DNA from 3 places in the Megasphaera vaginalis (ex Bordigoni et al. 2020) genome. Region 1 is predicted to be linked to each of the others. Evidence: riboswitches for the same ligand, from Rfam matches in the RefSeq annotation. Region 1 holds a riboswitch; each other region holds the start of a gene.

What was found. Region 1 has a riboswitch for ZMP and ZTP ahead of C0977_RS05485 (formate--tetrahydrofolate ligase). Riboswitches for the same ligand answer to the same signal wherever they lie in the genome.
Region 2: linked by a shared signal. The riboswitch ahead of C0977_RS06120 (OFA family MFS transporter) and the one ahead of C0977_RS05485 (formate--tetrahydrofolate ligase) in region 1 are both predicted to bind ZMP and ZTP.
Region 3: linked by a shared signal. The riboswitch ahead of C0977_RS00775 (phosphoribosylaminoimidazolecarboxamide formyltransferase) and the one ahead of C0977_RS05485 (formate--tetrahydrofolate ligase) in region 1 are both predicted to bind ZMP and ZTP.

Annotation. Positions count from the first base shown of each region.
Region 1 is NZ_OEQB01000003.1:255,908-258,176, reverse strand. It holds gene C0977_RS05495 (ferritin) at 1-66, shown strand, start outside; gene C0977_RS05490 (hypothetical protein) at 157-975, shown strand; ZMP/ZTP riboswitch at 1,040-1,117, shown strand; gene C0977_RS05485 (formate--tetrahydrofolate ligase) at 1,167-2,269, shown strand, end outside.
Region 2 is NZ_OEQB01000004.1:64,004-66,272, forward strand. It holds gene C0977_RS06120 (OFA family MFS transporter) at 71-1,345, opposite strand; ZMP/ZTP riboswitch at 1,424-1,508, opposite strand; gene C0977_RS06125 (FAD-dependent oxidoreductase) at 1,633-2,269, shown strand, end outside.
Region 3 is NZ_OEQB01000001.1:173,477-175,745, forward strand. It holds gene C0977_RS00775 (phosphoribosylaminoimidazolecarboxamide formyltransferase) at 1-1,006, opposite strand, end outside; ZMP/ZTP riboswitch at 1,052-1,130, opposite strand; gene C0977_RS00780 (Asp23/Gls24 family envelope stress response protein) at 1,175-1,999, opposite strand; gene C0977_RS00785 (PHP domain-containing protein) at 2,004-2,269, opposite strand, start outside.

The DNA of each region.
Region 1 (2,269 bases):
GGGCTGTACGCGCTGAATCAGGAATTGCTCGGCCGTACGTATGCAGCGCCGACGTTGGTTCTGTAAGTCTTGGCAGAAGGACCCGCAAATTTTGCGGGTCCTTTTTATTTTGGCGGTGACGGGATATGGTATAATAAAAAAGAAAGGAGAAAAGTGATGCAAACTATTCATTATGTAATGGCAGATCCCAGCGGGAACACGACTATTCTTGTCTTGGATCGAATCGATCGGGCTGATCATAGTGTTGTAGCCGCCAAGTTGCTCGCCTCCGAAGCACTTGAAGCGGAACAGGTTGCTTATCTGACCATGGATCCGGCAGACGGCACTGCTCTTCGCATTGATATGATGGGCGGCGAGTTTTGCGGTAACGCTTCGCGCAGTGCCGCCGCTTATGCCCTGTCCTTGACGAGAGAGGACAAGGGAATGTATCGTGTATCCTGTTCGGGTTGCACTGTGCCGTTAGGTGTTGCCGTTGAGCGTAAAGGGGATGTTTTTCAAGCCGTCATTGATATGCCTCTGCCGGAGTCGGTGGAAGCCGTGCTGATTCCCGTCAATGATTTACCGTACCGGTTTTTCAAGGTGACGTTGCCGGGAATCGTGCATTTCGTTTATTTCGTACAAACCGGCGATAACGTCGATAAGGAAATTTATTGGCAGGCGCTGCGCGAATATGTCTCTACTGACGCCTATGCGGCATACGGGCTAATCATTGTCGATACGCAGGCGCTGACCATGGTTCCTGCCGTCTATGTGGCGGAAACGGATACACGTTACTGGGAACGAAGTTGCGGCAGCGGATCGGCAGCGGCAGCGGCGGCGTTGGCCTGTGTCGGGAGACGGAATGTAGCTTGTACATTGCGCCAGCCGGGCGGCGCAATTGCGATTGCTGCCAAAGTCGATGACGGGGAATTGCAGTCGCTTCGTATCGGCGGAACAGTTGCGCTTTCAGCTGTACAAACGGTGCTTATTGAATAAGCGGACAGGGGCCTTGCAGGGACGGCTGATTGACAAAGACAGATGCCGTTTTGTATAATAAATGCATAGATCATGTGACTGACGGAAGTGGGTTGACCACAGGGAGCATGATCGATGCGAGCCGACCGTCTGGGCAGAGATTCCGGAATGTCGGTATTTTTTTTGCTACTATCGAGGAGCTGACGATGACGATGGAAAAAGTATTGAGTGATATTCAAATCGCGCAACGGACAACGTTGGAACCGATTACGAGCATTGCGGAAAAAGTGGGCTTGACGGCAGATGATTTGGAATTATACGGTAAATACAAGGCAAAGATATCCTTTGACGCGATTCGACGCCTGTCCAAAAACCGGGACGGTAAATTGGTCTTGGTAACGGCAATCAATCCGACACCGGCCGGTGAAGGAAAGTCGATGACGACGATCGGCCTGGCGCAGGCGCTGAATCGCATGGGACATAAGACGATCGTCGCCATGCGCGAGCCGTCTCTCGGCCCCGTTTTCGGGATTAAGGGCGGCGCCGCCGGCGGCGGCTATTCGCAAGTATTGCCGATGGAGGATATCAATCTCCACTTTACCGGCGATATGCATGCCATTACAGCGGCCAATAACCTGCTTGCAGCAGCTATTGATAATCACGTCCATCAGGGAAACTCCCTGCGCATTGATATCCGCCGGGTCGTCTGGAAACGCGTCATGGATATGAATGATCGCGCGCTGCGTAATGTTGTCGTCGCTATGGGGGGAACCGTTTGCGGCTTTCCCAGAGAAGACCACTTCATGATTACCGTCGCTTCGGAAATTATGGCCGTCCTTTGCCTGGCGGAAGATCTGATGGATCTGAAGCGGCGCATGGCGAATATTATCGTCGCCTACGATTTGGACGGGCAGCCTGTTCGGGCCGGCGATCTCGGTGTTGCCGGCGCCATGGCTATTTTGATGAAAGACGCCATCAAGCCCAATCTCGTGCAGACGACGGAAAATACACCGGCGCTGGTTCATGGCGGTCCTTTTGCCAATATTGCGCACGGCTGCAATTCCGTCGTAGCGACGAAACTGGCCATGAAGATGGGGGAAATCACGGTTACCGAAGCCGGTTTCGGCGCCGATCTGGGCGGCGAAAAATTTATGGACATTAAATGCCGGTTTGCCGGTATTAAACCGGATGCCGTCGTGCTCGTAGCAACAATTCGGGCTTTGAAAATGCATGGCGGTGTGAAAAAAAGCGATTTGCAAGTGGAAGATGTGGCCGCTCTGGAAAAAGGGTTTGCCAATCTGGCCAAGCATATTGA
Region 2 (2,269 bases), on a different contig from region 1:
ATCCTTTAAAAAGAGGTACCGCAGACCGACGGTCCACGATACCTCAACAACGCGCCTATTCCGTTTTTATTCAGGCATGCTTTACTTCCTGTTCCGTCCATGCCGTTTCCGTACCGATGATGCCGTGACGTGTCTTGTATTTAAGATAAGCCATGACTAAAAAAGCGACGACAAAGCAGCCGGAAAAGAACTGCAAGGTTACGGCGTAGCTGTTGGTCGTTTCTCTGATCCAGGAAAGAAGCAGGGGACCGGCAACTCCGGCAGCGCCCCAAGCCGTCAGGACCCGGCCGTGAATAGCGCTCAGTTCCAAGGTGCCGAAGAGATCGCTGAGATAGGCCGGCATACAGGAAAAGCCGCCGCCATAACAGGTTATGATCAGGAGTACGAGGATCTGAAAACTGAAGGAATTAGTAACGGTTGAAAGCTTATAAAAGGCTGCCACTTCCAAGGCAAAGAACAACAGATACGTATTGGCTCGCCCGATATAGTCGGAAACCGTCGCCCACGCAATGCGGCCGGCGCCGTTCATGAAGCCGATGATCCCGACCATGGACGCTGCCGCCAGCGGTGTCATATGGACGACTTCCTGCGCCATTGGCGACGCAACGGCAAGCAGGGCAATACCACAGGTAATGTTGGTGAAGAAGAGGAACCAAATCGTGTAAAGCTGCCATGTTTTCATCGCTTTTTTGACGGTGAACTGCGGTAGTGCCGCCGCATAGACAGGCCGTTTCCTGCCGCTTTCTTCCAGCACTTTATCCCGAGGTACGATATCACCGGCTGCAGGCGGCGCCAGATAAAGGGACGATGCCGTCATGACGATAAAATAAACGCCGCCGAGAATAACGAAATTCGTCACCAGCCCGAAAGATTCAACAAGAAGTTGCATCACCGGTCCGGCAATCATGCTGGCAAACCCGAAGCCCATAATGGCCAGACCCGTGGCAAAACCGCGATTATGCGGAAACCATTTGACCAACGTCGACACCGGCGTTATATACCCCGTACCGAGGCCGATACCGCCGATAACGCCATAGGCCAGGTAAAGCAGCGGCAGACTGTGCAAATGTAATGCCAACGCCGTGCCGAACATACCGCCGCAAAAAAAGAATGCCGCCAAAAGTCCTGATTTGCGGGGCCCGATCTTCTGAACGAAAGCGCCCAGACAGCCGGCTGAAAGGCCCAAGAACAAAATAGCCAGAGAAAATGTCCACGTCGTTTCTTTCAACGTAAATCCCATGCTCTGCATGATCGGTTTGGTCAGCACACTCCACGCATATACACTGCCGATACAAATGTGAAGTCCCATAGCGGATAAAGCGATAAGCCACCGATTTCTCTTCATACAATACCCCTCTCTCGTACGAAAACGTAAAAAGAGATATAAAAAATACCGACCCTTTCCGGCCAAAGTATACATTCATATCTCTGCCCAGACGGTCGGCTCATACTTTATGCGATACGGTTCATGTGGTTAATTCCACTATCCGTCAGTTCCATATCGGTTTTGTTGTCCTTTTATTATAGGCAGTGACATATACTTTGTCAACATAAACATATACTTGTTCAAAATCCTTTCTTATGATAAGATATAATAAATAATAATTATTTATTGATAAAAAGGAGCGAATCATGATGTATAATACACTTATCATCGGCTTCGGTAAAGCCGGCAAAACATTGGCAGGAAAGTTGGCAGCTAAAGGAGAAAAGGTTGCCCTCATTGAAAAAAGCTCACATATGTACGGCGGTACCTGCATCAATATCGGTTGCATTCCGTCAAAAACCCTATCCGTAGCCGCCGCTGCGGCACCGCATGGCGATTTCAGCGAAAAAGCCGCTTACTATCGCGCTGCTGTAAAGCGCAAAAATAATTTGACCGCCGCCTTGCGTAAGGCAAATTACGACAAGTTAATTGCCGCCGGCGTCGAAGTCATCGACGGGATCGCTTCTTTTGCAGACGCAAACCGCCTAACGGTCAAAAAGAGTGACGGCTCGACAGTAACCTTGTCTGCGGAAAAGATCATCATCAATACGGGCGCCGGCCCCTTTATTCCCCCGATCAAAGGCATAAAAGATAACGCCTTCGTCTATGTCAGTGAAACCATCATGGATCTTGACGTCTTGCCTGAAAAGCTGACGATCATCGGCGGCGGTTATATCGGTCTCGAATTTGCTTCCATGTTTGCCGAATACGGCAGTGAAGTGACTATTCTGCAAGACGCCGACGTATTTCTCGGTCGTGAAGACAGTGATATGGCGCAAGCCA
Region 3 (2,269 bases), on a different contig from region 1:
CGAGAGCCACGCCGCGAAGTTGTGCGACCCACTCTTTCTTTTCCCGCCCGGTCAAAGGCTCCGGCTTTTTTGTAAAGAACTGCTGCCACACACCGTCGGCAAGGACGTCTTCCCAATCATCGGAGATATAAACGTCTATCGTATTGTCACGATCAGGGCGACGGATATCATCCCTGAAAGGTAACGCCAACACCTTCGGGTTCTGCCGGAGCCACCAGACATCGGCCTTATTCCCTGCCAGGCGCGTACAGTGGACGCGCGACTGCTGTCCGGCGCCGACGCCGATCGTCATGCCGTCTTTAACATAGCAAACCGAATTTGACTGCGTATATTTCAAGGTAATCAACGCCACGAGCAAATCACGCTGCGCGCTTTCGGGAATCTCTTTGTTGCGCGTCGGCCGAACGGCAAAAAGATCCTTTGTAATGACCGCGTTATTGCGGTCCTGCTCAAAGGTAACGCCGAAGACCTCTTTATGCTCCGGCACTGCAGGCACATAAGCGGCGTCGATCTTCAATACGCAATACGAGCCTTGCCGTTTTTCCTTCAAAATTTTCAACGCTTCTTCCGTATATCCCGGTGCGATAACGCCGTCTGAAACTTCCCGTTTCAGCAGCGTCGCCGTCGCGGCGTCGCACGTATCGGAAAGGGCGACGAAATCGCCGTACGAACTCATGCGATCAGCGCCACGGGCACAGGCATAGGCTCCGGCCAACGGCGACAGTTCCAAATCGTCAACGTAATATATCTTTTTCAAGGTATCGCTCATTTCAACAGCCACGGCAGCGCCTGCCGGACTGACATGCTTGAACGAGGCCGCAGCCGGCAGTCCTGTCGCTGCTTTCAGTTCTTTAACTAATTGGTAGCTGTTCAGCGCATCGAGCAAATTGATATAGCCGGGACGGCCGTTCATAACTTCAAGCGGCAAGTCGTCGCCGTTTTTCATATACACTCTCGCCGCCTTCTGATTGGGATTGCATCCGTATTTCAATTGCAGTTCTTTCATCGTCATTTCCTCCTGGGAATAAAAAAAAACACCGACACTCCCGGACTCATTTGCCCAGACGGTCGGCTTTTTATCGATCATGCTCCCTGTGGTCAGCCCACTTCCGTCAGTCACATGATTCCTTTTTCATTATACAAACTGGCTCGCAGCCTTGTCAACAGACGGATTTTACTCGACGACATCACGAACGGTAATCTTCAGAATGTCGACGGACATGCCTGTCGTATACTCGATGTCGTCCTGCAGCGAACAGCGGATCCGCTGCATCAGCGTCTTAATATGGACGCCGTACCGGACGGTAACGCCCAAAACGACGGCCAGTCCGTTGCTGCCCGGCACATAATTCTTCGCCACCTTGACGCGGTTTACCTTGACGATACCGTCGATCCCGGCCAAACAATGACGGATCAGAGCGAAAAAGACGTCATCAGAAAAGATGAGCTTACCGTAATAACTGAAGATCGGTCTGACAACGGACTGTTCGAAATCAGGTCCTTTTTTGCCGCTCCGGTTGTGGAGAAACGAACGGATCGGATCGAGGAGATAACCGTGAAAATGGGATTTCAATTCCATTGTCGGCACGGGAATGATATGTTTTCCCTCCGCTTTGCGGATGGCTCTGGCTTTGGCGATCTCGGCGGCGCAGGAAACCTCTTCAATCCGGATATACGCATCGACAGGCGGCAAATACAAGGCTTCGCGGATGCGCTGCACCATGTGCTTCGATGTCCCCAGGATCAACAGTTTTTCCGGCTTTACCCGGCTCAGCGCCTCGCGGACGGCTGCGGCGTGAGACGGCTCAAGAAAGATGGCGCAGCGAACGGCGCGCATGCGATTGGTCTCATCTTTTGCGGAACGGCCGGCAATAATGCGGTTCTGATAGATGAGAAGACCGTCGTCAATGATGCTGTCAATATGATTGTCATAAGCGACAACCAGCGCATGATGGCTTTTGCCGGTGCCGCTGGGGCCGATAAATCCGATAATTTTCATTTTCTCATCCTTTATAAGAAAGGAGCGGCTGCAACGGCGCCGCATCAAAGGAAAAAACGCCGAGACCGTCAGGGTAGCGGCCGATCGTGCCGTGGTAATCGGAACCGCCGCTGACCAGCCAATCCTTTTCCCGCGCAATGCCGAGAAATTCGTCATACCGGCCCCGATTCTTCGGATGATATACCTCTATGCCGTCGAAGGGATGCTGCAAGACCTGCGGCAAGGCCGCTTTAAGCAGAGACGGGTGCGCTAAAAAGGACAGACCGCCGG